Regions from separate parts of the Tardiphaga sp. 619_E2_N8_4 genome, predicted to be linked through region 1. Evidence: predicted binding sites of a transcription regulator. Region 1 holds the regulator's gene; each other region holds the start of a gene.
The links. The regulator LexA, encoded in region 1, represses DNA repair genes until DNA is damaged. The targets are predictions, from matches to a motif close to TGTTCNNNNTGTGTTCNG.

Region 1 (9,653 bases):
GTAGCCGCGGTATTCGAGGATACCGGCATCGCCATCGATATAGGTGATCTTGGACTGGCAGCTGCCCGTCGAGGTGAAGCCGGGATCGTAGGTGAACATCCCGGACTGGGCGTAGAGCTTGCCGATGTCGATGACATCAGGGCCGACGGTCCCGCTGTGGATCGGCAGTTCGAAGCTCTTGCCGTCGACTGTCAGCGTTGCGGATTTGGTATTGGTTTTTGCGTCCATCGCGTGGTCCCCGATGAGATCGTTGAGGGGCCGGCAAGCCACCGACATTTCAGGAGAAATGGGGAGGCTAGCCGGGAATTCCAGAGCATTCGCCAGAATGCGTAGCGTATTGCTGTGTGCGCTGCAAGGCGGGCAAAAGCAGCCTACAGCTATGCTAAATAGATGCCTGATCGGCGAGCCGGTCCAGGCATTCCTGCCGTCCCAATACCGCCAGAACATCGAAAATGCCGGGCGATGTGGTCTTGCCGGTCAGCGCCACGCGAAGCGGTTGCGCGACTCCGCCAAGCTTGATGCCAGCTTCCTCGGCAAAGGCGCGGGTAGCAGCTTCGGCATTTGCTGCGGTCCAGTCGGTGACGGCTTCCAGTGCCGTGCGCAACTTGCCGATCAGCACACGGGTTTCCGGCGTCAGCGCGGCCTGCGCCTTCGGCTCCATCGCCAGTGGGCGATCGGCAAAGATGAAATTGGCGCCGTCGATCAGTTCGATCAGCGTCTTGGCGCGTTCCTTCAGGCCGGGCATGGCGCGCAACAGCTGAGCGCGCGTAGTGTCGTTGAGCTTCGCCTTCAGTTCGGCGCCGCCGGGCACGTAATTCAGCACGTCCTCGAACATGGTCACGAGGGATTGATCGTCGGTGTGACGGATGTAGTGACCGTTGAGATTTTCGAGCTTGGCGAAATCGAAGCGCGCGGCGGAACGGCCGATCCCCGACAGGTCGAAGGCGTCGATCATCTCCTGGGTCGAGAAGATTTCCTGATCGCCATGGCTCCAGCCGAGCCGCACCAGGTAATTCCGCAGGGCGGCCGGCACATAACCCAGCGCGCGATAGGCCTCGACGCCGAGCGCACCGTGGCGCTTCGAGAGTTTCGAACCATCGGGTCCGTGGATCAGCGGAATATGCGACATGCTGGGCACGGTCCAGCCGAGCGCGTCGTAGATCTGCTTCTGGCGGGCGGCGTTGATCAGATGATCGTCACCGCGGATGACATGGGTCACGCCCATGTCATGGTCATCGACCACCACGGCGAGCATGTAGGTCGGATTGCCGTCGCCACGCAGCAGCACGAGGTCGTCGAGATTCTCGTTCTGCCAGACCACGCGGCCCTGTACCTGATCCTCGATCACGGTCTCGCCGGTGAGCGGCGCCTTCAGGCGGATCGTCGGTTTGACGTCGGGGCGCGGATCCGACGGATCACGGTCGCGCCACAGCCCGTTATAGAGCTTGGACTTGCCCTCGGCGCGGGCGGTCTCGCGCATCTGTTGCAGTTCCTCGGCGCTGGCATAGCAGTAATACGCCCTGCCCTCGGCCAGCAGCTGTTCGGCGACTTCGCGGTGCCGGCCGGCACGGGCAAACTGGAAGACGGTGTCGCCGTCCCACTCGATGCCCAGCCACTTCAACCCGTCGATAATGGCGTCGATCGCGGCGTCCGTTGAGCGTTCGCGGTCGGTATCCTCGATCCGCAGCAGCATCTTGCCGCCGGTCTTCTTGGCATAGAGCCAGTTAAACAGCGCGGTGCGTCCACCGCCGATATGGAGGAAGCCGGTCGGCGAGGGGGCGAAACGGGTAACGACGGGAGCGGTCATATCAGCGGGTTCGATCGAGTTCGGTGTGAGTGTTGGCGGGCGTTTATCACAACGACAGGGCGCTGTCTCACGGCGAATAAACGCGGATTTGGGGTCGGAACCGCATCGGAAAAGGCCCTTTCGCGGGACCCGGCCCCTGATCCGGCCTTGGCGCGGCCTTCCGGATTTGGCACATAGGGCGCAGCTTGAAAGGCAGAAAATGACAGACGAATCGGTATCCGACGCAGGCCGTGACTTCATCCGCGACATCGTTGCGGCGGACCTGCAATCCGGTAAGCACAAGAGCGTGGTGACGCGCTTTCCGCCGGAGCCCAACGGCTACCTGCATCTCGGCCATGCCAAGTCGATCTGCCTGAATTTCGGCGTTGCCGAGGAGTTCGGCGGCCACTGCAACCTGCGTTTCGACGACACCAATCCGACCAAGGAAGAGCAGGAATATATCGACGCCATCCAGCGCGACGTCCGCTGGCTCGGCTTCGACTGGGGCGAGGGCAACCTGCACTACGCCTCGGACTATTTCGAGCAGCTCTATGACTGGGCGGTGCACCTGATCCGCGCCGGCAAGGCCTATGTCGATGACCAGTCGCAGGAAGAGATCCGCTTTAAGCGTGGCACCCTGACGGAGCCCGGCCAGAACAGCCCGTTCCGCGACCGTTCGGTTGATGAGAACCTGGATCTGTTCGCGCGGATGCGCGCCGGCGAATTCCCGAACGGCGCCCGCGTGCTGCGCGCCAAGATCGACATGTCGTCGGGCAACATCAACCTGCGCGATCCCGTGATCTATCGCATCCTGCATGCGCATCATCCGCGCACGGGCACCGCCTGGAGCATCTATCCGAGCTACGACTTCGCGCACGGTCAGTCGGATGCCATCGAACACGTGACGCATTCGATCTGCACGCTCGAATTCGAGGATCACCGGCCGCTCTATGACTGGTGCCTGGAAAACCTGCCGGTGCCGTCGCGGCCGCATCAGTATGAATTCGCGCGCCTCAACATGACCTACACGCTGCTGTCGAAGCGCGTGCTGACCGAACTTGTCCGCGGCGGCCATGTCACCGGCTGGGACGATCCACGGATGCCGACGCTCGCCGGCCTACAGCGCCGCGGCATTCCCGCTGAAGCGCTGCGCGAGTTCGTCAAGCGCATCGGCGTCGCCAAGGCCAACTCGACCGTCGATATCTCGATGTTCGACTTCGCCGTGCGCGAGACACTGAATCGCACGGCGCAGCGCCGCATGGCGGTGCTGAAGCCGCTGAAGGTGGTGATCGAGAACTACCCGGAAGGACAGACCGAGCAGCTCGAAGCCATCAACCATCCCGATGATGCGTCGCTCGGCAACCGGCAGATTTCATTCGGCCGCGAGCTCTACATCGAGCATGACGACTTCATGGAAGAGCCGCCGAAGAAGTTCTTCCGCATGGCGCCGGGCCGCGAGGTCCGCTTGCGTTACGGCTATTTCATCACCTGCAAGGACGTGATCAAGAACGCTGCCGGCGAGGTGGTCGAACTGCGCTGCACCTATGATCCGGAAACCCGGGGCGGCAATGCGCCAGACGGCCGTAAGGTCAAGGCGACGATCCATTGGGTGAGCGCTGCAGATGCCGTGCAGGCGGAAGTGCGCGTCTACAATCAGCTGTTCGCCGATCCGCAGCCCAATGCGACCGAGTTCGCATCGCAGCTCAATCCGGACTCGCTGGAGACGCTGACCGGCGCCATGCTGGAGCCGGCGCTGGCGAGCGACAACACAAGCGATGTCGTGCAGTTCGAGCGCCAGGGTTATTTCTGTCGCGACAAGGATTCAGCGCCGGGCAAGCTGGTCTTCAACCGTACCGTCGGTCTGCGCGACAGCTACGCCAAGCTCGCTTGAGCAACCCCAGGGATTAGTTTTCGTATTCTGCATCCGTTCCGCTAGCCGCCGCTTGCCCTTCCGATAGCATTCGGAAGGACAAGCTTGGCGTGCGGGCGTTCGATGGCGCGGGGCGGGGATCAGCAACAGCGGCGGGGCCGATCCGGCACGGCGACCACATGGCCGCCGCCGGCCACGGCAGGCGTCGCTCTCCCGTCACCGACGTCATCAACGTCGGGCTTCGAGACGCTCTGGACGTGGGTGTGGGCCGAAGCTGGTCCCGGTCGCTTGCTGCCTTGGGTGCCGATCGCTTTCGGGACCGGCATCGCGCTGTATTTTGCCGCTGAGCATGAGCCGGTGGCCTGGGTTGCCGCTGCGACGGCAGGCCTTCTTTGCGTGGCTGCGTTTTTGCTGCGGCGGCAGCGATGGTTTCCCTTGATCTTGCTCATTGCGGCAACCGCGGCCGGCTTTGCGATGGCTGCAATGAAAACCGCGCGCGTGGCTCATGAGGTTCTGGCGAAGCCGCTCTATTCCGTCGCGCTGACCGGCTTCGTTGAAACTCACGAGGAACGGGAGCGCACGGATCGCTTCGTGCTGCGCGTTGCCACGATGGACAGCCCGCGCGCCGCGCCGAAGCTCACCCGTGTGCGGCTGTCGGTGAAGAAGGGCATGGCGCCTGCCATCGGCAGCTTCGTCGAATTGAAGGCAAGGCTGCAGCCGCCGCTGCCGCCGCTCCGGCCGGGGAGCTACGACTTCGGACGGGATCTGTATTTTCAAGGGATCGGCGCGTCCGGTTTTGTGATGGGCGGCATCAAGGCAGTCGATCCGCCGATACAGCCGAGTGTGGCGCTACGCTATTCGGCGACCATGCAGGGGCTACGCGACGCCATCGACGCGCGGATCCGCACAGTGCTCTCGGGCGATAGCCGCGCCATTGCCACGGCGCTGCTCACGGGCCGCCGCGATGCGATTTCGGCTGACGTCAATGATGCGATGTTCATCTCCGGCCTCGGTCATGTATTGTCGATTTCTGGCTATCACATGGCCGTTGTCGCCGGCGTGGTGTTCTTTGCGATCCGCGCGCTGCTGGCACTGATCCCCGTGCTGACGGTGACGTTCCCGATCAAGAAAGTCGCAGCGGCTGCTGCGTTATTCGCAGCACTGTTCTATCTGCTGTTGTCAGGTGCTGAAGTCGCGACGCAGAGATCGTTTTTCATGACGGCCGTCGTGCTGATTGCAGTCATGGTCGATCGCCGGGCGGTGACGTTCCGCACGCTGGCGGTGGCGGCAATGGTCGTGCTGATCGTCGCGCCGGAGGCACTGGTGCATCCGAGTTTCCAGATGTCGTTCGCGGCGACGCTGGGGCTCGTCGCATTGGTGCAGATCGGCATGCCCGCGCTGTTTGCGTCGTCCGATCATTCCGCGACGGCGCGCGTGGCGCTATGGGGCGGACGTGAGATCGCGATGCTCGTGCTGGCCTCGCTGGTCGCGGGCCTTGCCACCACGCCCTATGCTGCCTTTCACTTTCATCGCGTCACGCCCTATGGCGTTCTCGCCAATCTTTTGGCGATGCCGGTGGTCTCGGCGTTGGTGATGCCGGCCGGCATTCTCGGTTTGGTGGCCATGCCGTTCGGCTTTGACGGTGTGTTCTGGCGGCTGATGGATGTCGGCATCCAGTGGATGATCGTGGTCACGCAATGGGTCGCAGCCTTGCCCGGCGCCATCGGCCGGATGCCGGCCTTCGGCACCGGACCGCTGATATCAGCCAGTATCGGCATCATCGTGCTCGGATTGCTGCGCACGCCGTTGCGCTTCGCGGGGGCTGGCGTGCTGGTGCTCTCGATTGTATGGGCATTGCTGGTGAAGCAGCCGGATGTGCTGATCTCGGGTGATGGTCGCAGCGTCGCGGTACGGGGCAGGGACGGGCATCTCCACGTGATGCGCAGCGCCAAGGATACATTTTTGCTGAAAGAGTGGCTTGCCGGCGATGCCGATGCACGCCTGCCGACCGATGCCTCAGTCGGCCACGGCGTGTCCTGCGACCGCGACGGGTGCATCACGGCGCTGGCCGATGGCGCTTTGGTGGCGCTGGTTCTACAGCCGGATGCTTTCACAGATGATTGCGAGAAAGCGGCGCTGATCGTCACGACGAGACAATCGCCGAGGGATTGCAAGGCGCTGGTGATCGATCAGGATCGCTTGCAACGAAATGGCGCGGTGAGCCTGCAGCGAACTGCCAACGGCTTTACCATCGATGCCGTGCGCCCGCCTGGCCTGGACCGCCCGTGGTCGCGCGCTATCCCCGATGAGCCCCAGCACGATCTGATCCAGGACAGTCGCACGCCGCAAAATCGGCCGGTGGATGCGACGCCGGCGGAAACCGATCTTCAACCCGAAGATCAGTAATCCGCCGAGGCCACAGCCTCAGTAGCGACGATACAGGCCAATCAGCTTGCCCTGAATGCGCACCCGGTTAGGCGGCAGGATGCGGACCTCGTAGGCGTCGTTCGCTGGCTCCAGCGCGATCGACGCGCCGCGGCGGCGGAAGCGCTTCAGCGTGGCTTCCTCGTCGTCGATCAGGGCCACCACGATGTCGCCGGTGTCGGCGCTCTCGTTGCGCTGGATCAGCACGGTGTCGCCGTCGAGAATGCCGGCGTCCTGCATGGAATCGCCGCGCACTTCGAGCGCGTAATGTTCGCCGGAGCCGAGCATGTCCGCGGGCATGCTGATGGTGTGGCTGCGGGTCTGCAGCGCCTCGATCGGCGTACCTGCCGCGATCCGGCCCATGACCGGGATAGCAACCGTGCGGCCATTGTCATCATCGCCGCTGTTGCTGGCGATGCTGGCGGCCGAACGCACCTTGCCAAGCGTGCCTTCGATGACGCTGGGCGTGAAGCCGCGGCGCCCGGTGCCGCCGGTGACCGGCGCGCCGAGCTCTGGCAGCTTGATGACTTCGATGGCACGGGCGCGGTTGGGCAGACGGCGTATGAAGCCGCGTTCTTCCAGCGCCGTGATCAGACGATGGATGCCGGACTTCGAGCGCAGGTCGAGCGCATCCTTCATCTCGTCGAAGGAGGGCGGGACGCCGGCTTCCTTCAACCGTTGATCGATGAATCGCAGGAGTTCGTATTGTTTGCGCGTGAGCATCTGAAGCCATCCTCAGTTGACGGTGTCGGCCGCCGCGTGCGTTTCAAAGGGCCTTCGAACGTGAGCCTCAATCCAGAGACGATCGTTCGAAGATCGGTTGCGCGAGTTCGGGCACTCTCAAACTACTCAAAGCCACAGAATCTCGAAACAAATCATGAACGAACACTATATGTTCCATATGTGTTCTGCAATGCTTAATTTGCCGTCAACAGAATGCGCGTTGAGGGAGGTTTGAGGAGGCTGTTCCTCACCAGTCGTCGACCCTCGACGGACATGGAAAATGCTTCCCGGTCGCTTGGTCTACGCAGACGTCATGCGCCCAACGGGCGGCGGCGGGGTCGTGGAGCCGGTGGCCAGCGAGCGCTGAACCATGATCGTGTCGGCCCAGCGGCCGGAGCGATAGGCGACGCCGGGCAGCAAGCCGACGCGGGCAAAGCCGAAGCTCTCATGCAAGCCGAGCGAGGCCGTGTTGTCGGCATCGATATAGCCGATGATCTGCCGGAAGCCGGCCGCCGCGCAGACGTCGATGAGTTCGCGCATCAACAGGCGGCCGATGCCCCGGCCGACATGACCGTGGTGGATATAGATCGAATGCTTGACCGTGTAGCGATAGGCCGGTCGCTTGCGGAACAGCACCACATAGGCATAGCCGACGACCTCGCCGCCTTGCGTGGCGACGAGGTGCGGGAACCGTTTGCTGCGCAGGTTCTTGCGCCGGTCTCTGAGATCGTCGGGCTGCGGCGTGTCGGCGTCGCTGACGCCTTCCTCGACGCCTTGCCGGATGTGCCGGCGATAGATCGCCAGCATGGCATCGACGTCGGTGTCGCGTGATGGTCGGATGACGACCGGCTGTTCGAGTTCCGTTGGCAAATCAGGCTCCTTACGTGCTCCCTATTCGGAGACCACGTAAGTGTAAAGTCGGATCCGGCCATTGGCGTCGACCTTGCGGTAGATGCCTTGGATCTCGACGTCGAAGCCCGGGAATGTGTTGAAGCAGGTCTCGAACATCCTGAGATAATCGATCATCGGCTTTGACCGTTCGGTGAGCCGTTCTCCGGGGACGATCGTGGCGATGCCGGGCGGGTAGACCACGAACGGCGTCGTCGCGACGCGCCCGAAGATCTCATCGATCGGGAGGTAATCGACGTCGTTGCGCACCAGACAGCGCGCGGCATCATGGGGTGACATGGCAATCTCCGGCAGATGGTCAGCGGAGAATTGCCTGGTCTGAAGTTCGCTCACATTGGCCTCGCGGAAGAACCGGTGCATGTCGCCGCATAGATCCCGCAGGCGTATGCCCGCGTAACGCGCGGGCCTGCGCCGTGCGAATTCCGGGATGACGTCTTCCAGCAACGCGTTGTCGTCATGAAACTTCTTGAAGGCGACAAGGCCCGATATCAGCGTGCCGGCCTTGCTGGCCTCCACGCCGGGCGTCAGCAGGAAGAGCAGCGAGTTAAGGTCGTTCTTCTCCGGCACGATGCGATTTTCGCGCAGGAACTGCGCGACCACGGGCGCGGGGATGCCGTGTTCCGCATAGCCGCCGGTGGTGCGGTCGAAGCCGGGTGTCAGTACCGTCAGCTTGTTGGGATCGGTCATGGCGAAGCCGGCGACCATTCCGGGAAAGCCGTGCCAGGCAGCCTCAGGGGCGAGCTGCCAATAGGACGGATTGGTGGCGAGCTGGTCAGTGCCGATGCTTTCCCACGGCACATTGTGAACAGCGCCTTCGCTGGCTGCGTCGGGAATTGCGACGCGCTCGGGCACGAAGGGTTCGAAGAACCAGCGACGCTCGGCGCGGGTTTCCTTCTCCTCGAATTCGCGGCGGACGGCGCGCATCTTCTTGCGCAGTTCGATGCCCAGCCGGATCGTGTCGTCCCACAACACTTCGCCAGAGCGGCCCTTCATCATCTGCGCGCCGACATCCAATGATGCGAACAGTGGATAGAATGGCGAGGTCGAGGCGTGCTGCATGAAGCTTTCGTTGAAGCGCCGATGCTCGACGCGGCGCTTCTGCCCGCGGATATGACGATCCTTCATGTGGATCTGCGACGCCTGCGAGAAGCTCGCGAGCTGCTTGTGGGTCGACTGCGTCGCGATGATGCCCGGCGAATCCGGGCCGAGCTCCTTGAGCCCCATGGCGAAGCGGCCGGCATAGAGCGGGTGGAATTTCATGAAACCCGCCCATGCTTCGTCGAACAGGATGTAATCGCAGAGATGGCCGATGCGCGCGATGATCATCTCGGCGCTGTAGATGGTGCCGTCATAGGTGCACTGTTCGACCACGGCGACGCGGAACGGGCGTGGACGCTTCCAGGCCTCGGGATCCGTGACCAGCGGATTGATACGGATGCGCTCGCGCAGCGCGTCCTCGTCGAGCGCATCCCAGTTCATCGGGCCGATCAGGCCCCAGGGATTGCGCGTCGTCGGCACATAGATCGGCACACCGCCTGAAATCATCAATGCGCCGTGCAGGGCCGCCTTGTGGTTGTTGCGATCGAACAGCACCAGATCGCCATCGGTGACCAGAGCCGATAGCGCGACCTTGTTGGAGGTCGAGGTGCCGTTGAGCACGAAATAGGTTTTCTCCGCCCCGAAGATCTGCGCGGCTTCCTTCTGCGCCTGCAAAGCAGGGCCCTCGTGAGTCAGCAGATCGCCGAGATCGAGCACCGAATTGTCGAGGTCGTCGCGAAACACGGCTTCGCCGAGATGTTCCATGAACACCCGCCCGATCGGGCTGCGGCTGTAGAACACGCCGCCATTGTGCCCGGGGCAGGTCCAGAGCTGGTTGCCTTCCTCGGCATAGTCGACCAGCGCGCCGAAGAACGGCGTCTTCAGCGTCTCGGCATATTGCTT
Region 2 (9,653 bases), 4.4 Mb from region 1:
CGATCAGGTCGCCCGACGCCACGACCACGGCGAGACCCGACATGACCAGCGCAATGCCGGCACCGCCGACCACGCGATCGAGCCCGTAAAGGGCAGCGAACAGGCTGCCGAGCAGCCCCGGCACGAGCGCGAAGAAAAATACATAGTCACGTGCCAGCGGATCGACCGGCGGGCGGAAGATAATCGGAGCTTCCTCGGTCTTCGGAACGATGCGGCCCCAGTTCATCACCGTCAGCACGATCACGCCGGTAATTGACGCAAGCAGCCAGGCCATCAGCACGCCGCACTGCCGCGCCTGGCTGGCGATATCGGTCAGTTGCGGCGGTACAGGCACAATTGGTGCGCCGGCCCGGATCACCCACATGGCCCATGGCAATGTCAGCACCGCGATGACCAGCAGCGCATAAAGCGGATCGAACGAAGCAAGGTTACGCCTGCCGCGCGATGTCGCGAGCCCGAAGACGAGTGGCAGCGGCAGCAGCCACATGGCATGAGGCGTGGTCAGCAGCAGCAGGCCGGCCTCGATGGACAGCGCGAACCAGGCATTGCGACGGCCCTGCCCGATCGCGAGCCAGGCATGCAGCAGGAACATCGCCCAGAGCGGACGCGCGAGGATCAGCGGGCCGAATTCGATGCCGGGCGTGCTAAAGGCCGTAACCGTCATGGTGAGCAGCACGGCGATGACAGCCTGCGGGCCGCCGACGATGGCACTGCCCAGCTGATAGACCGCGCGGAAAGTGAGGACGGCGCAGATCTGCGCCAGCAGATAGACACCGAAAACATGATTGCCGGCGGCCCGAAAGGCGATGTCCGCCAGCCAGAACGCCAGCGGCGGTCCCATATGGGTACCGACTTGATATTCCCGGCCATAGGCCAACACGGTGGCGAGATCGCCCGGCGGCCCGCGATACAGCAGCAGGGGGACGACGAGCCAGATCGCGGCCTGACACAGCACGACGATCCAGAACACCAGCCGTGGCCGGGCGCGGATCAGTTCGACGATCAGGGAGGTGAAACGCATTGAACGTCTGAACCGGCCAGCAGGGAATGAAGCGTGCTCAGGTGATACGGCGCAGAGCCAAGAGAGGCAACCGCCTGAGCGCTCAGGCGGATATCTCGATATCGATGGTGGTGTGGACTTCGATCAGACCTGCCGCACGGACGCCAGCCTGATGACGCGCACGCGCCGCAGCAACCGGCGCGAACAGGCTGCGATGATGAATGCTGGGCCCCAATTCATTCAGCGCGGCCATATGCTGCGGCACGCCATAGCCCTTATGGACCTCGAAACCATAGCCCGGACAATCCTCGGCCAGCCGGCACATCAGCCGGTCGCGCGACACCTTGGCGATGATCGAGGCTGCTGCGATGGAGAGCACCAACGCATCGCCGCCAATGACGGCCTCGCAATCGGCCTTCGTATCGATCTTGTCGCGGCCGTCGACAAACACATGTTTCGGCGCGTCCGGGAGCGACGCGACGGCACGCGCCAGCGCCCAGAGCGAGGCCCGCAGGATATTGTCGCGGTCGATCCGGGCGGGTGATGCGTAGGCGACGGCAAAGGACGACGTAGCGCAGATTTCCTCGAACAGCGCCTCGCGCTTACTCTCTGTCAGCTTCTTGGAATCGTCGAGGCCTTTTGGAATGTTGTTCGGGTCCAACACAACCGCGGCGGCAACAACCGGTCCGGCCAGCGGACCACGCCCGGCCTCGTCGCAACCAGCCACCGGCCAGATGCCTTTCTTGAGCAGTGTGCGCTCGCGCGTGAAGCTCGGCGCGACCACGATCTTGCGCGGCTTGGCCGGCGCTTTCTTCTTCGCATCTCGAATCATCGGAGGATCCTGCTGAAGCAGCTCCCGGGGTGCAACCGGGAACTCAGGATCATGCCCGCTATTCAGGTCGGGTCTTTAATCGTCCAGACGCACCCGCCGGTCATCACCGACCTCGATCCCCGGTGCCGTCACCACGTCCCAGGCGTGCCCGTCCGGGTCGGCAAAGTAGCCGGAATAGCCACCGTAATCGGTCTTTCGCGCTGGCTTCAGAAGCGATCCACCACAATCGACAGCGAAAGCGAGGACCGCATCGACCTCGCCTTCGGAGCGGCAATTCCACGCCAGCGTGCTGCCGCGAAACGCCTGCGGCCTTGGATGGTCAGGCAATGTCGCATCCTGCGCCAGTTGATCCCATGGAAACAGCGCGAGGACGCTGGCGCCGGTGTCGAAAAAGGCGATGGCATCGCCCGAGGCACGGGCCTTTCGCGTAAAGCCCAGCGCTTCGTAGAAGGCAATGCTCCTGCGCATATCCGCGACACCCAGCGTGATCACCGTCATGCGCGCGATCGGCGCCGGTGGTTTCTTCGTCGTCATGCGCGTCACTCCTGTACTCACTCTATAGATCGAAAAGAGGGACGTTGGCAGGCTCTGGTTTCCTGCCAACGTCCCCTCTCCACCACTCCGTACGCTGCGAGACCTGCGGAGTTAGAACAGATTCAATTGCTGACCGGCACCGGCCGGCTTCTCGAAATGATCGAGGGTGAGCTTCGAACGACGCTTGTTTAGGCCAAGCTTCGTGCAGGCGATCTCGAAGCGGCGACCGATCATCCAGGCCATCGGCCCCGTGCCCTTCATGCGCGTGCCCCATTGCGAGTCGTAATCGCGGCCACCGCGCATTTCGCGGATCAGCGTGAAAACATGCCGATAGCGATCCGGATAATTCGCGATCAGCCACTCGCGAAACAGATCGCGTACTTCCATCGGCAGCCGCAACAAAACGTAGCTGGCTTCCTTGACGCCGGCATGCGCGGCGGCATCGAGAATCCGTTCGATCTCGCTGTCGTTCAGCGCGGGGATCACCGGCGCCACCATCACCGTGGTCGGAATGCCAGCCTCGGATAGCTGCCGCAAAGCTTCCAGTCGCTTCGACGGCGTCGAAGCGCGCGGCTCCATGGTGCGCGCGAGCTTCGGATCGAGCGACGTCACCGACAACGCCACTTTGACCAGATTGCGCTTCGCCATCCGCGCCAGGATATCGATATCGCGCGTCACCAAGGCAGACTTCGTGACGATGCCGACGGGATGGCCGGTCTTCTCCAGCACTTCGAGAATGCCGCGCATCACCTGCCGCTCGCGCTCGATCGGCTGATACGGATCGGTATTGGTACCGATCGCGATCATCTTCGGCTCGTATTCGGCGGCGGCCAGCTCCTTCTCGAGCAGCGCCGGCGCATCGGGCTTCACGAACAGTTTGGATTCGAAATCGATCCCGGGCGAGAGACCGAGATAGGCGTGGGTCGGCCGCGCGAAACAATAGACGCAGCCATGCTCGCAGCCGCGATAGGGATTGATCGAACGGTCGAAGCCGATATCCGGCGACTCATTGCGCGTGATGACCTTGCGCGCGGTGTCCGTCGCAACGGTCGTCTTGAACGGCGGCAATTCATCGAGGCTCTGCCAGCCATCATCAAAGGCTACCCGGGCCTCGGCCTCGTAGCGCCCGCTGTCGTTGGACTGGGCACCGCGGCCGCGCCGCCGCTGCTTGTCGATCGCCACTGCGATCTCGGGAAAAGGGGAAAGCGCACCCGCCGGCTTATCGGAGGGCGCCGGGACCGGCGGGTGCTTGAGGGCAGCGATCTGGCGACTCATGAAGCCACGATAGCGTACACATGGAACAAAGCAAGAACATAAATAGGGTGGCACACGGCCGGGGCACTGTGCATTCTCCCGCCGCCTTGCAGGGGCGGCCGAAAGTCGAACCGCCCCGAAATTGCAGCAGCCGCCGGTGCCGCATAGACTATGACGAAATGATAACGCGGCCACCCCGTTGTTGAGAGGTATTATCCGACACCCATGCTGAGCGTGATCATCCCCACCGAAGGCGTCGAACAGCCCGCTGTTGCCACACTGGCAGCGCTGGTGCCGGGCGCTGCTGCCGGTGTGATCCGCGAAGTGCTGCTGGTCGATCGCGCTGGCACCGATGTCATCGAACGTGTCGCCGATGTCGCCGGCTGCGGCTTCCTGACCTCGCAGGGATCGCGCGCCGCGGCGATGGCCGCCGGCGCCAAGCAGGCGCGCTCGCCCTGGCTAATGTTTCTCCATGCCGGCGCCGTGCTCGATGCCGGCTGGATCGAGGAGACCCAGCAATTCATCCAGCGCGTATCGACCAGCAACCGCCCCCGCGCGGGCATTTTCCGCTATGCGCGCTCGCCCTATGACGAGACCAATTTTCGCGATGGCCTGAAGCACCTGGTCCGGATGATCACAGGCCCCAAGGCCGATCAAGGTCTGCTGATTGCACGCGAACACTACGACCGTCTCGGGGGCTACGCACCCGATGCCCGGCGCTCCGAAGCGCGGCTGCTGCGCCAGCTCGGCCGCTCCTCACGCACATTGCTGCGCAGCCGGATCATCGTCGCCTGACCATGGCCGCCCAAGCCCCCGATGCCGTTCAGCTTGCAGTGCTACGCGATCTCCAGCCTGGCGATATCGACTGGGTCATCCGCAGTCACGGCGAACTCTATGCGAGTGAATACGGGTTCGATGCGTCCTTCAAGGCGCTGGTAGCTGACATCGCCGCAGAATTCGTCGCATCATGCGATGCCACGCGCGAACGCTGCTGGATCGCCGAGATGGACGGCGCGCCGGTCGGCTCGCTGTTTCTCGTGAAGGCATCCGACGACGTCGCCAAGTTTCGGCTCTTGCTGATCGATCCCAAGGCGCGCGGACAAAAGCTCGGCCAGCGCATGGTGACGGAATCCATCGCCTTTGCGCGGCAATGCGGTTATCGCAGGATCACGCTGTGGACCCAGAGCAATCTCGGCGCTGCGCGAAAAGTCTATCAGGATGCAGGTTTCGCGCTGGTCGCCACCGAGCCGCATCGCAGTTTCGGGCAGGATTTGATCGGCGAGACCTGGGAACTCGTGCTCTAGACCGACGCGCCCTTCGCCTTCGGGCGTCGCAAATGCTCATCCAGCCGCGGCATGATCTCCACGAAATTGCAGGGCCGCGTGCGGTAATCCAGTTGCGCGGCAAGGATGCCGTCCCAGCCATCGCGGCAGGCGCCGGGCGAACCCGGCAGGCAGAAGATAAATGTCGCGCCGGCGGTGCCAGCAGTCGCGCGGCTCTGGATCGTCGAGGTACCGATCTTGGCGTGGCTCAGCATGTGAAACGCAATCGAGAAACCATCCATCCGCTTCTCGAACAGCGGCTCGATGGCTTCCGGCGTGACATCGCGGCCGGTGAACCCCGTGCCGCCGGTCGTAATGATCGCGTCCACGCCGGGATCGGCAATCCATGCGCGCACGATCTTGCGGATCGCTTCGACATCGTCCGTGACGATCTCGCGCTTCGCCAACACGTGACCGGCCGATGCCAGCCGATCGGCCAGCGTCGCGCCGGACTTGTCGTCATCGAGCGACCGCGTGTCGGAAATCGTCAGTACCGCAATGTTGAGCGGTACGAAGGCTTTGGTCGTGTCGGGCTCCATCGTCGTTACAGTCGATCCGTCGCGAATGTATTGCAGGCCTGCACGGTGCCCTGCTGATAGCCGGTCATGAACCAGCGCTTGCGCTGTTCGGCAGAACCGTGCGTGAAGGAATCCGGCACGACGCGACCCTGTGCCTGACGTTGCAACGTATCGTCGCCGATGGCGGACGCGGTCTGCAGCGCAGCATCGATGTCGCCGGCTTCGAGGAAACCGGGGCGCTTCTTCGATTCGCGATTGACCCAGACGCCCGACAGACAATCGGCCTGCAACTCGACGCGGACCTGCAGCAGATTGGCCTCAGCCTTGCTGCCGGCCTGCTGCTGCAGGCGTGTCACGCGCGGAATGATCCCGAGCAGGTTCTGAATGTGATGGCCGGCTTCATGCGCAATGATATATGCCGCGGTAAATTTGCAGGCATTGCCCGAGCAACCGCGGAATTTGGTTTCAACCTGACGGAAGAAGCCGGTGTCGAGATAGATCTTCTTGTCGGGCGGACAGTAGAACGGCCCCATCGCCGACTGCGCATTGCCGCAGCGCCCGCCATTGGTGGCATTGCGAAACAGCACGATCTGCGGCCCAATATATTTCTGTCCGCTCTCCTTGAAGATTTCATCCCAGCGATCGTCGATCTCGCCGAGCACGCCCGAGATCATGCTGCCCATCTCGTCGGTGGGCGCCCCTGATTTCGTCGGCGTCGAGCGCCGATCGGTCTGATAGGTCGGCGCCTGCTGTCCGCCGGTGAGAATTTCTGCACCGCCGATCAGGATGCGCGGATCGATACCGAACGCCCAGCCGACGAGGCCAAGCACAATCACCGTGCCGATGCCGAGACCACCGCCACCGCCCGGAATTCCGAAACCACCGCCACCTCCGCCGCCATATCCGCCGCCGCTATCGTCACGACGGTCGTCGATATTGTCGCTGCGACGGAAGTCATCGTAACGCATGAGGTAATTCCTTCATTTCAAGTCGCAGCATTTTAGACCGGTTTGACGCGATCCGAACACCATAACGCAATTGCAGCGCAAAATTTCCATTCCATTAAGCATTAACCTGCCCGGCAAAACTTGCCTAGTTCGAACTCGTTACCAATTAAGTCGATTTTTACTTTGCCCGGTCAATGTCTGCCTGTCGGTTGTTTAGTCCCGCGTCGCCGACAGCGTCGCCTGAGTCAGAGTAATTGAGTCATGGTTGTTTCGCGTCGCGGGGCGTCTGCAAGGGCGCCCCGCTCTCACTTCGAAACCTCTCCGAGCAGCAGCATCGTCATTGGTGATTGCGTCGCAGAGATGTCAAAACTCCCGGCAGGGTCGGTCGATCTGGTGTTCGCAGATCCGCCGTACAATCTGCAGCTGAAGGGCGATCTCAAGCGCCCCGACGAATCCCATGTCGATGCGGTGAATAATGACTGGGACAAGTTCTCGTCATTCGCCGCATATGACGACTTCACGCGCGCGTGGCTCCTGGCCGCACGCCGTATCATGAAGCCGTCGGCGACCTTGTGGGTGATCGGCTCCTACCACAATATTTTCCGCGTCGGCGCGATCATGCAGGACCTCGGCTTCTGGGTCCTCAACGATATCGTGTGGCGCAAATCGAATCCGATGCCGAATTTCCGCGGCCGTCGCTTCACCAATGCGCATGAGACTATGATCTGGGCCGCGCGCGATGAGAACGCCAAGGGCTATACGTTCAATTACGAAGCCCTCAAGGCCGCGAATGAGGACGTGCAGGCGCGTTCCGACTGGCTGATCCCGCTCTGCACCGGCGACGAACGCCTGAAGGGCTCGGACGGCAAGAAGGTTCACCCCACGCAGAAGCCGGAAGGCCTGCTGGCCCGCGTGCTGCTGTCGTCGTCGAAGCCCGGCGACCTCGTGATCGATCCGTTCAACGGCACCGGCACCACTGGGGCTGTCGCCAAGCGCCTTGGCCGCAATTACATCGGCTTCGAACGCGACCGCGATTACGCCGCCGCTGCCGAAGCACGCATCGCTGCAATCGAGCCGCTGCCGGAAGCAACGCTGGCACCGTTCATGACCGCCCGCAGCGCGCCCCGCGTGGCGTTCTCGGAACTGGTCGAGCGCGGCATGATCTCGCCCGGTACCAAGCTGGTCGATCTCAAGAAGCGTCATGGTGCATTGGTGCGCGCCGACGGCGCCATCATGTTCGGCGACAAGGTCGGCTCGATCCATCGCATGGGCGCGATGGCCCAGGGCTCCGCCTCCTGCAACGGCTGGACGTTCTGGCACGTCGAGACCAAGAAGGGCCTGCGCTTGATCGACGAACTCCGCGCTGAAATCCGCAGCGAGATGGGCGCGGTCTAAAGTCCCCGCCCATGCCACCGGCCGGACGCATGCGCCCGACCTTCGTCAAAACATCGCTTGCACTCCCCCTGAATTCCAAGCACGAGACAACGGTCCGCATCAGCGGCCCGTCTCGTGCTTTGACGTACAAAATCCTGGGAGATTTGAGATGCTGAAGTTTTACTTCAACGGGTCGCCAAACCCGACCAAGGTCGCGCTGTTTCTGGAAGAAGCCGGCCTGGCCTATGAGCCGATCGCCATCGACACCCGCACCGGTGCGCAATTCAACCAGGACTTCCTGAAGGTCAATCCGAACGGCAAGGTGCCTGCAATCGACGACGATGGCGTCAAGGTGTTCGACAGCAACGCCATCCTGCTCTACCTCGCCGAGAAGACCGGCAAATTCCTGCCCGCCAACACCCCGGCCAATCGCGGCGAGATGCTGTCCTGGCTGATGTTCGTCGCCACCGGCGTCGGTCCGTTTTTCGGCCAGGCCGTGCACTTCAAGCATTTCGCGCCGGAGAAGATCGACTACGCGCATAACCGCTATCAGTTCGAGGCCAAGCGCCATCTCGGCGTGCTCAATGACCGCCTGGCGGGACGGCAATATATGGTCGGAGACAGCTACACGATCGTCGACATGGATGTCTGGGGCTGGGTGAGGATGACCAACTTCATCCTGGGCGACGAGGGCTTCGCCCAATTCCCCAACGTAAAGCGCCTGCATGATGAGATCTCGGCGCGTCCGGCCGCAGCGAAGGCTGTCGCCCTGAAGGACACGTTCAAGTTCAAGGCCGAGATGGACGACGAAGCCCGCGCCGCCATGTTCAAACATCTCGCCACCAGCGCAGCCTGATCACGAACCATCCGACGAATGCCGGGCGCAGCACTGCGCCCGGCATTTTTTTGTGTCAGGCAGGCGCGCGCGCCATCTCTTCCGGAAACGGCCCCAACACCCGCTCCACAAGCGCAGTGTCGCAATATTCCTTGATCATGGTGATCTTGCCGTTCTCGACACGCCACACCATGCAATAATCGTTGTCGTAACGATCGCCGGTCTTGGTGATATTGTCGCCCTTGGCCTCGACCACCACCAGATTGCCTTCCGCAATGAAGTTGGACGCGACCGTGCGCGGCCGGATGTCAAATAGCGACCTGAAATGCCCCATGAGGCCGTTGAGGATCGCATCCTTCCCCTTGAAGGTGCGTCCCCAGGAATACTGACCGACCACGATCCAGCATGCATCATCGGCGAGATGATCGGCGAAGGTCGTGCCGCTGCGGTTGGCTGAATCGCGATAGACCTGCCGAATAAGCTTCTTGTTGTCTGCCGTGCTCATTGTTCTGCTCCATCGCTTGAACGATGACGCAGTATGGGTTGGAGAATCCTCATTCTTCCAATCGATAGTCTGTATGATATATATTCGTCTGATGAATTTAGCTGCGCTCGACCTGAACTTGCTCGTCGCGCTCGATGCATTGCTGCGCGAGAGCAATGTCGGCCGCGCCGCAATGCGGATCGGCCTGTCGCAACCGGCGGCGAGCCACGCGCTGCGCCGGCTCCGTGACGTTCTCGGCGATCCCCTGCTCGTCCGCGTCGGCGCCCGCATGGAGCTGACCCCGCGCGCACAGGCCCTGCGCGGTCCACTTGCCCAGACACTGGAGCAAGTCCGCGGACTGTTCATCCCGGATGTCTTCGATGCCCGCCAAAGCGACCGGCACTTTCGGCTGATGATGCCGGATCTGGCTGTCGAACTGCTGATGCCGCCATTGATGAAGAAGCTCGACAGCGTCGCGCCGGGCGTCCAGATCAACATCGTGCCATGGCGCGGCCCGTCGATCATGACGGCGGAATTCGCCCGCAGCCTCGAC
Region 3 (9,653 bases), 500 kb from region 1:
TCTCGAATTCGAGATGGATACGCGGCGTGTGATGCGTGAATTCGTGATCTGACCGTCAGGCAGCGCGCGCTGATTTGCAGAGATGCGCGGCGACGATGCGCAGGTCTTCGACGAAATGCGCATATTCGCGTGCCTTGGCATCCTCGTCGGGCAGTCGTAGCAGATAGGATGGATGCACGGTCACGAGAACCTGTGTGCCGTCGTCAGCCTCGATAATACGGCCACGAGTCTTGCCGATCGGCGTGATCTTGCCGAGCACGCTTTGCGCGGCTGTCGCGCCCATCGCGACGACGAGCTCGGGTTTCACGGACGCTTTTTCGCGCTCATACCAGGGACGGCACGCCTTGATTTCCGGCGTCGCCGGTTTCTGGTGCAGACGGAATTTTCCGCGCGGCACAAATTTGAAATGCTTTACGGCATTGGTGACATAAACCTTGTCCCTGACAATGCCGGCTTCCTTCAGCGCCTTGTCGAGCATCTGTCCGGCTGGTCCGACGAATGGCTTACCGGCAAGGTCTTCTTTGTCGCCGGGCTGTTCGCCAACCATCATCACAGAAGCATGCTGCGGGCCTTCGCCGAACACGGTTTGCGTCGCATCTTTCCACAAATGGCAGGCACGGCAATCGGCGGCTTCGTCGCGCAATGCGGCAAGACTTTCCTTCCCGGTATGTTCGGCTGTTTTGGTCGCATGCGACTTGACCATCGTCTCCTCCCGACGTTGCGGTTTCTTGGGCGCGCTGGCTTCTGCCGCGATCATGTCACCTGTGATGCGTTCAGCTTGCGCGATCAGCGGTTTGATCAGCGCGGCTTCGGGCAAGTTGCGCCAGTATTTCTTCGGCATCTCGTTCTGCATCGCCTTGGTCTTCAACCGCGCCGGATTGAAGATGTTGGCGTAATAGGTCAGCCACACCTCTTCGAGCCGATCTTTCGTCGGCGCATCCGACTTGCTGACACCGGGCGTGGTGGAAATCGCATGGCCATCCCAATGCGCGCAGAGATCCGGCGTCAGGATCGACCACGCCATGTCGGCAAAGCGCCGCGCGAAGAACGGCGCCGCGAGTTCGACGATGTGATGTTCGGGCTCGAACCAGGCGACGAAATGCGACTTCGGCTCACGGCCGATTTCGCGAAACCGCACGAAAGCATGCATCTTGTGTTCGTCGCGCCGGACAGCCTTGGCCATCGCCTGCAATTTAGCGATGTCGGAATCGATCGCGACGTGGATCAGATTGGGATTGTCGCGCAGCCGCCACAGCAAGCGATAGAGCAGGGCGAAGCGTTCGGGATCGCGATGCAGGATCGCGGTGTGCGCCAGTTCGACGAATTTGGCCGAGACGTTGAAAGTGCCTTGCGTGGCGTCAGAGAGCAACGTCTCGGGCGAGGCCGGAAACAATTCAGGCTCGGCGCCTGCAACCGTCCATGTCACGTCAGTGGGAGCAATGTCGTTGATCGCCAGTTTGCGTGCCGCCTTGCGCCAGCCTTCGAAATCGGTGTCGCTGTCCAGCACTATGGTGTGCATCGGTTCTCCTGAAATGAAATTCTAGAACCCAAATCCCAATTGCGTCGCCTTCGGCTTGAAACGCTGCGCCAGTCTCGCGCCGTCCAGCAAATTCACGGCGGGGCGGTGATCCGGAAGAACGATGAAAGGCAGTGCCTTGTTCCGCGAGATATGCAGCCGGGCGAGATCGCCAACGCGGATCGACGAGATGCGGCGCGTTTCGATGATCCGCTGCACGGCCTTGGCGCCGAAACCGGGCACGCGCAAAAGGTCTTCACGGCTGGCGCGGTTGACGTCGAGCGGGAAGCGGTCGCGGTTTCGCAGCGCCCAGGCGAGCTTCGGATCCATGTCCAGCGACAGCATGCCGTCATTGTCATCGACGATCTCGTCGGCGTCGAAGCCGTAGAAGCGCATCAACCAGTCAGCCTGATACAGCCGATGCTCGCGGAGCAGCGGCGGGGCGCGCAGCGGCAGTGCGCGGCTGGCATCGGGGATCGGGCTGAAAGCGGAGTAATAGACACGCTTCAGATTGTAGGACCCGTACAGATTAGCCGAAGTCCGGATGATGGTTGAATCATTGGAGCTGTCGGCGCCGACGATCATCTGCGTGCTCTGGCCGGCTGGCGCAAAACGCGGCCCGACCTTGCCGCGCGGCGTCGGCTTGCGACCCTCGCGGGCTTCATCGAGCTTCAACCGCAATCGACCCATGGTGCGACGAATGGCGCGGACGTCTTTCTCCGGCGCCAGCTTTGCCAGGCTGTCTTCTTCGGGCACCTCGATATTGATCGAGAGCCGGTCGGCATATGTGCCGGCCTCGGTGATCAGCGCGTCGTCGGCTTCCGGAATGGTCTTGAGGTGAATATAGCCGCGGAAGTGATGCTCCTCGCGCAGTTTTCGCGCGACGGCGACAACCTGTTCCATCGTGTAATCGGCGCTGCGGATGATGCCCGACGAGAGAAACAGTCCCTCGATGTAATTGCGTCGATAGAAATCCAGCGTCAGTTGCACCACTTCCTCCACGGTGAAGCGGGCGCGCGTCACATTGCTGGACGCCCGGTTGACGCAATAAAGACAATCGTAATTGCAGGCATTGGTGAGCAGGATCTTCAGCAGCGAGATGCAACGGCCGTCCGGCGCATAGGAATGACAGATCCCCATGCCTGCGTCGGTCGAGCCGATGCCTTTGCCGTCGCGGGAGTCCCGTTTCTCGGTACCGCTGGACGCACAGGACGCGTCGTATTTCGCGGCATCCGCCAGGATCTCCAGCTTGCGCTTCACGTCCATGTTCAAAAATCCCTTTGATTCCAAACGCTAAAAAAGTGGCTGATGATCCCGATTGACTCGGCTTGCCATCTTAGCTTTATATTAGAACATATCATGAACAAATGGGCCGGCAATGGGTTCACTAAAAACCCGCCACGGCAAAACAATTTCGAGGAGCGGCGCATGACCGGCGCACGCATGACCACGCTCGCGCAATTGCGCGGCAGCATTGAACGCATCGAGACCCACAGCGATACCTATGCGCCGGATCGCGTGTCGCTCGGTCATGCCGAGGCGGACGCGGCACTGCAAGGCGGCCTCACGCGTGGCACCATGCATGAGGTGTTCGCCGAAGGCCGGCACAGCGCGGCGGCCACGGGCTTTGTCGCCGGCCTCGCGCATCGTGTCTCGGCAAAGCGGCCGCTGCTGTGGATCCGGCAGGATTTCTCCGAACGCGAATGCGGCGCGCTGGCCATGAGCGGCTGGCGCGAACTCGGTCTCGATCCGCGCCTGCTGGTCACCGTGCGCGCGCCCGATGTCGAGACGGCATTGCGGACCACGGCTGATGCGCTGGCCTGCGACGCGCTGGGCAGCGTCGTGCTGGAAACCTGGGGCGACAGCAAGCAGTTCGACCTCGTCGCCAGCCGCAAGCTCACGCTGGCGGCGCGCGGCTCGGGCGTCACGTGCCTGTTGCTGCGGACTGCAGGCGTTCCGGCCTCGAGTACGGCGGAAACTCGCTGGATCATCCGCTCCGCGCATTCGCCGCCATTCAAGACCTGGCAATCATGGGGCGCGCCCATGCTCGATGTGCAACTGGTTCGAAATCGTCACGGCCCGAACGGGCAATGGATCATGGAATGGAAGTGTGATGAGTGCGTTTTCCGTGACACATCGGCGCATCCTCAGCCTGTGGCTGCCGCGCCTGCCAACCGACCGCATCAAACGTCAGCTCGCGCGCAACGGCGTGCCAGCTAATCTGCAAGCAAGTATCGTCGTCGCCAAGCAAAGCAATGCGCTGCAGATTTCCGCGCTGGACGATGCCGCGGCGAAGCTCGGCCTTGAACCAGGTCTGCCGCTTGCCAATGCCCGTGCGGTCTGTCCGGACATTCAGGTGTTCGATGCCGATCCTGTCGCCGATACGCAGGTACTGACCGACATCGCCGATTGGTGCGACCGCTTCACGCCACTGGTGGCGCTGGATCTGCCGCATGGTCTGTTTCTCGACATCACCGGCTGTGCCCATCTGTTCGGTGGCGAGGCCGCACTGATGGAGCAGCTCTGCGCGGCGCTGTCGCGGCAGGGTTTTATTGTCAGTGCAGCGATTGCGGGGACATCGACATGCGCGCGCACGCTCAGTCGATATGCACATGGCCGGATCATCGCCGCGGGCGAGGAGGCCAAGGCAGTGACGTCGCTGCCGTTGTTCACGCTCGGCGCCGATGAGGCGATCACCCGTGGATTGCGCCGCGCCGGCTTGAAGACCATCGGCGATGTCGCCTCGCGCTCGCGCCCCGAAATCACCGCACGTTTCGGCGCGGAATTCACGACGCTGCTGGAACAGGCGCTGGGGCAAAGCGATGCACCGATTTCCCCGCGCAAGCCGCTGCCGGATTATATCGTCGAGCAACGCTTCGCCGAACCGATCGCCACCGATGGCGTGATTACGCTGACACTGGCTAAGCTGGCGCGCACGCTGATCGATGCGATGGACAGGCAGGGCAAGGGCGCGCGGCGGCTCGAAGCTGCGTTCTTTCGCACCGACGGCGCGGTGCGGGTGATCACCGCGGAAACCGGCCTGCCGGTGACCAAGGGCGAGGTGATCGACCGGTTGTTCCGCGAGCGACTGGACGCGATTGCCGATCCGCTCGATCCCGGCTTCGGTTTCGATATGATCCGCCTGTCGGCCAGCCGCACCGAGATTGTCGTGCAGCAGCAGCGCGATCTCGATGCCAATGTGCATGCGAACGATGAACTGGCCGACTTGATCGACCGTATTGCTGCGCGGATCGGGTCGCGGCGTGTGTTGGTTTATCTGCCCGTCGAGAGCCACGTTCCCGAACGCGCGATGCTGGGGGTGCCGGCACAGCATCATCTGGCTGCCGCCATGCAGGCAGCATGGCCGGTGCGTGAAGACGAGCCGCCATTGCGGCCGTTACGGTTGTTCGAGCAGCCTGAGGTGATCGAAGTCCCGCTCGCGGAGTTTCCAGACAAGCCGCCTAAGAAATTCACCTGGCGACGCGTCTCTCACAACGTCGTTCATGTGGAAGGTCCGGAGCGTGTGTCGATGGAGTGGTGGCGTTCGCAGGAGGCGAAGCCGACGCGCGATTACTTTCGTGTCGAGGATGAGGCAGGTCAACGCTTCTGGCTCTTCCGCGACGGGCTGTATGGCGAGATCAGGGATGCGGACAATCAAGTCGTTTCGCCGCAATGGTTCGTGCATGGGCTGTTCGCATGAGCACGGGCGGCGCCGGCGCGCCTGATTATGCCGAGATTGGCGTCACCAGCAATTTCTCGTTCCTGCGCGGCGCGTCGCATCCGCAGAACTATGTGCATCAGGCCAGTATCGAGCGGCTTTATGCCATCGGCATTGCCGATCACAACACCATGGCCGGTGTGGTGCGTGCCTTTGCCGAGCTGGACCACAAGGATCTTGTCTACAAACCGAAGCTTCTGATCGGCACACGGCTGGTCTTCAATGACGGCACGCCTGACATCCTTGCCTATCCGTGCGACCGCGCTGCCTATGGCCGACTGTGCCGGTTGCTCAGCATGGGCAAGTTGCGCGGCAACAAGGGTGAATGCCTGCTGCAGCTCGGCGATCTCGCGGAGTTTAGCGAAGGGGTGTTGCTTGTTCTAATGCCGACCTATCGGATCGACAGTGATCTTGTCCTGCGCACGCTCGATGCACTATCGGGCCTGCTGGCGGAAGGCATCTGGCTTGGCGCCAGTCCGTTTCATCGCGGGGATGACAGGCGTCGTTTGGCGAAGCTGCAGCGCATCGCATCCACCGCGCGCGTGCCTCTGATCGCCACCAATGACGTGCTCTATCACACGCCAAATCGCCGCATACTGCAGGACGTGGTCAGTTGTATTCGCGAGAAGACCACTATCGAGCAGGCCGGCCGCGTGCTGGAAATGAATGCCGAGCGGCATCTCAAGCCAGCGGCCGAGATGGTCAGATTGTTTCGCGATTATCCCGATGCGATCTGTGAAACCATCCGTTTTGCCGATCGCATCACGTTTTCATTGAACCAACTCCAATACCAATATCCCGACGAACCGGTGCCGCCGGGAAAGACCGCGCAGCAGCATCTTGAAGATCTGACCTGGGAAGGAATGAAACGGCATTTTCCTAAGACAGAAGATCCGAAGCTTGTTGCCACCTTGGAAAAGGAACTCGCGCTCATTAAGGAGCTCGGCTATGCGCATTATTTTCTGACTGTCCACGATATCGTCCGCTATGCGCGCAGCCAGAATATCCTGTGTCAGGGGCGGGGATCAGCTGCCAATTCAGCGGTTTGCTATATGCTCGACATCACCTCGGTGAATCCCGCCGAGGTCGATCTCCTGTTCGAGCGCTTCATCTCCAAGGAACGTCTGGAGCCTCCGGATATCGACGTCGATTTCGAACACGTCCGGCGCGAGGAGGTGATGCAGTATGTCTACAAAAGATACGGACGTCATCGCGCGGCGATCATCGCCACCGTTATTCATTACCGCCCGCGCTCGGCGATCCGCGATGTCGGCAAGGCGCTGGGACTGACCGAAGACGTCACCTCGGCGCTGGCCGATACTGTCTGGGGCAGTTGGGGCAAAGGCCTCAACGAGATGCAGGTCAAGCAGGCAGGGCTTGATCCGTCCAATCCGATGATCGTGCGGGCCGTCGAACTTGCCACCGAGCTGATCGAGTTCCCGCGCCATCTGTCGCAGCATGTCGGTGGCTATGTGCTGACGCAGGACCGGCTCGACACCTATGTGCCGATCGGCAATGCGGCAATGGATGATCGTACCTTCATCGAATGGGACAAGGACGACGTCGACACCATGAAGATGATGAAGGTGGATGTGCTGGCGTTAGGCATGCTGACCTGCATCCGCAAATGTTTTGATCTGATCTTTCGTCACAAGGAGAGGCGCTACGAACTCAAGGACATCAAAGCGGAGGCCAAGGATGCCCCACCGGTTTTCGCGATGCTCCAACGCGGTGAATCTCTGGGCGTGTTCCAGGTCGAAAGCCGCGCGCAGATGAATATGCTGCCGCGGCTGAAGCCGAAGACATTCTACGACCTTGTCATCGAGGTGGCGATCGTTCGTCCGGGGCCGATCCAGGGAAACATGGTGCATCCCTATCTAAAACGACGGGCGATGAAGCCGGAAGATATCGAATATCCACACCCCAAAGGGGGGGATGAAAATGAGTTGCGCAAGGTTCTGCACAAAACCCTCGGCGTGCCGTTGTTCCAGGAACAAGCCATGCGCATCGCGATTGAAGCGGCGCATTTCACTCCGGAGGAGGCTAACGGTCTGCGCCGCGCCATGGCGACGTTTCGCAATGTCGGCACCATGCATACGTTCGAGGAGAAGATGGTCGGCAAGATGATCGACCGTGGTTACGACAAGGCTTTCGCCACCAGTTGCTTCGATCAGATCAAGGGCTTTGGCAGCTACGGTTTTCCCGAGAGCCATGCGGCGAGTTTTGCGCAATTGGTCTATGTCTCGTCATGGCTGAAACATTATCATCCGGATGTATTCTGCTGCGGGCTCTTGAATTCGCAACCGATGGGATTTTACGCACCTTCGCAGATCGTGCGCGACGCGCGCGACAACGACGTCGATGTGCGCCAGATCGATGTATCCTTCAGTCATTCGCAGAATACGCTGGAAGAACCCAGTGGAGACTATTGCGCCGTTCGCCTCGGCTTTCGCCAGATCGATGGATTCAAATGGGCGGATCCGGATGAGAAGCGCGAACGTGAAAAAGCTGGCAAACCGCCGGGAGAAGACTGGGGCGAGCGCATCGTTGCCGCGCGAGAGCGACAGCCTTTCACCTCGCTGGAAGATTTCGCCCGCGATACCGCTTTGCCAAAACGCGCGCTGATCATGCTGGCCGATGCCGATGCATTTCGCTCGATCGGGCTCGATCGCCGTGCCGCACTATGGGCGGTAAGGCGATTACCCGATGATGTGCCGTTGCCGTTGTTCGAAGTTGCGACCGCACGCGAGCAGCCGGACGAGAATGCGAAGCCTCTGCCTGAGATGCCTTTGCCCGAACAGGTGGTCGCCGATTATCAGACTATCCGGCTGTCACTGAAGGGACATCTGATGGAGTTCTTGCGCGCGAATTTCACGCGGGAAAAAGTGGTGACCTGCGCGAGCATTGTGGATGCCAATGACAGACGGCGCGTGCGTTGTGCCGGCGTCGTGCTGGTGCGGCAGCGGCCGGGTAGTGCCAATGGCGTGGTCTTCATGACACTGGAGGACGAGACCGGCATCGCCAATATCGTGGTCTGGCCGAAGGTGATGGAGCAGTTTCGCAGGGAGGTCATGGGTTCCAGACTCATCCTGGTCGAGGGGCGCATCCAGAGCAGTCCAGAAAAGGTCGTCCATCTGGTTGCCGAACGGCTGATCGATCGCTCGGACGATCTGAAGTATCTTGGCAACGATGCGCTTGGTGGACCCCGACAAATGCTGTCAGGTCCAGAGCCGATCAATGACGATCGCCGCGAGCATCCCGACAATCCCGCCCAGCGCATTCGCCATCCGCGCAATGTACGGATCCTGCCGCGCTCGCGAGATTTCCATTAAGCGCCGTTCAGAAACCATTCAGCCGTTCTTACCTATTCAGGTGATGCACCGACTGGCGGTCCGCCGGGCGGCCGGTGCAGGAAAGTAATAGTGGCATAGGCGCCGATCCATGAACCGACGGCGGCGAACCCCACATACATCCAGTTTTCGGTATAGCTGATGACGGCATAGGACGAGAGTACATACCAGACGCTGCTCCAGGTGGCCGCAGGGATGCGCCGACGGGCCACCACCGCAGAGGTGAACATCACATAGACCGCGTCGGTGGCAGCCGTGGCCAGCACCACGGCGCCGGCTGTCAATGGATCGATGGTGGCCATGGTCTCTCCTCCATGCTTGTACAAGATGATGCGATAACGGATGCGGTCACCTGGAAGCGTGAGCTGAATCGGTGGCGTGGGAAAGGGGGAGGATGTTGATGCACGGCATTCGTGAACTGCTCGCCGACCTCTGGAGGCAGGCTGGCGGTGATATTGCGGCGCTCCAGCGTGTCGCGCTGACCGGCAATGAGCCGCAATTGCCGTCGTCATTCCATGTCGGTGCAGCCGCTCAGGTCAGTATCGCTGCGGCCGGAATGGCGGCTGCCGAAATCTGGCGGCTACGCAGCGGGCAGACGCAGACTGTCTCCGTCGATATGCGCCATGCCATCGTCGAATGCCGCAGCGAACGCTATCTGCGCTGCGACGGCAATCCGCCGCCGCCCGCCTGGGATGCGATCGCCGGCGTCTACCAGACCGGTGACGGCAAGTTCGTCCGGCTGCATACAAATTTTCCGCATCATCGCGATGCTGTCTGCCAGGTGCTGTCATGTGCGCCGGAGCGCGAAGCCGTGCAGGCCGCGTTGATGCAATGGAACGGCGAAGCCTTCGAGACCGCGGCCTATGCAGCCGGCGGTGTCGTAGCGCTGATGCGATCCCATGACGAATGGATGGGGTTGCCGCAGGCCAAAGCCGTTGCTGAACTGCCGCTCGTCGAGATCACCCGGATTGGCGACGCCGAACCGAAGCTGTGGCCGATCGGCGCCCGGCCGCTCGCGGGGCTGCGCGTACTCGATCTCTCACGCGTTATCGCCGGTCCCGTCGCTGGT

Region 2: a site for LexA is predicted at 3,663-3,680, ahead of AB8A23_RS00815 (PA0069 family radical SAM protein). Genes of this name have one in related genera too.
Region 3: a site for LexA is predicted at 2,865-2,882, ahead of AB8A23_RS24360 (ImuA family protein). Genes of this name have one in related genera too.

What each region holds. Positions count from the first base shown of each region.
Region 1 is NZ_JBPWQJ010000001.1:4,558,422-4,568,074, reverse strand. It holds gene gltA (citrate synthase) at 1-228, opposite strand, end outside; gene gltX (glutamate--tRNA ligase) at 383-1,807, opposite strand; gene AB8A23_RS21960 (glutamine--tRNA ligase/YqeY domain fusion protein) at 2,007-3,677, shown strand; gene AB8A23_RS21955 (ComEC/Rec2 family competence protein) at 3,780-6,062, shown strand; gene lexA (transcriptional repressor LexA) at 6,081-6,803, opposite strand; gene AB8A23_RS21945 (GNAT family N-acetyltransferase) at 7,104-7,673, opposite strand; gene AB8A23_RS21940 (Orn/Lys/Arg decarboxylase N-terminal domain-containing protein) at 7,695-9,653, opposite strand, start outside.
Region 2 is NZ_JBPWQJ010000001.1:162,292-171,944, forward strand. It holds gene AB8A23_RS00800 (glycosyltransferase family 39 protein) at 1-1,021, opposite strand, end outside; gene AB8A23_RS00805 (ribonuclease HII) at 1,104-1,832, opposite strand; gene AB8A23_RS00810 (VOC family protein) at 1,908-2,366, opposite strand; gene AB8A23_RS00815 (PA0069 family radical SAM protein) at 2,478-3,641, opposite strand; gene AB8A23_RS00820 (glycosyltransferase) at 3,846-4,415, shown strand; partial or broken gene AB8A23_RS00825 (GNAT family N-acetyltransferase) at 4,451-4,924, shown strand; gene moaB (molybdenum cofactor biosynthesis protein B) at 4,921-5,481, opposite strand; gene ypfJ (KPN_02809 family neutral zinc metallopeptidase) at 5,487-6,428, opposite strand; gene AB8A23_RS00840 (site-specific DNA-methyltransferase) at 6,669-7,802, shown strand; gene AB8A23_RS00845 (glutathione S-transferase family protein) at 7,951-8,637, shown strand; gene AB8A23_RS00850 (nuclear transport factor 2 family protein) at 8,693-9,121, opposite strand; gene AB8A23_RS00855 (LysR family transcriptional regulator) at 9,213-9,653, shown strand, end outside.
Region 3 is NZ_JBPWQJ010000001.1:5,060,065-5,069,717, reverse strand. It holds gene cnbZ (2-amino-5-chloromuconate deaminase CnbZ) at 1-52, shown strand, start outside; gene AB8A23_RS24370 (UdgX family uracil-DNA binding protein) at 56-1,519, opposite strand; gene AB8A23_RS24365 (putative DNA modification/repair radical SAM protein) at 1,541-2,782, opposite strand; gene AB8A23_RS24360 (ImuA family protein) at 2,945-3,736, shown strand; gene AB8A23_RS24355 (Y-family DNA polymerase) at 3,630-5,216, shown strand; gene AB8A23_RS24350 (error-prone DNA polymerase) at 5,213-8,566, shown strand; gene AB8A23_RS24345 (hypothetical protein) at 8,599-8,886, opposite strand; gene AB8A23_RS24340 (CoA transferase) at 8,985-9,653, shown strand, end outside.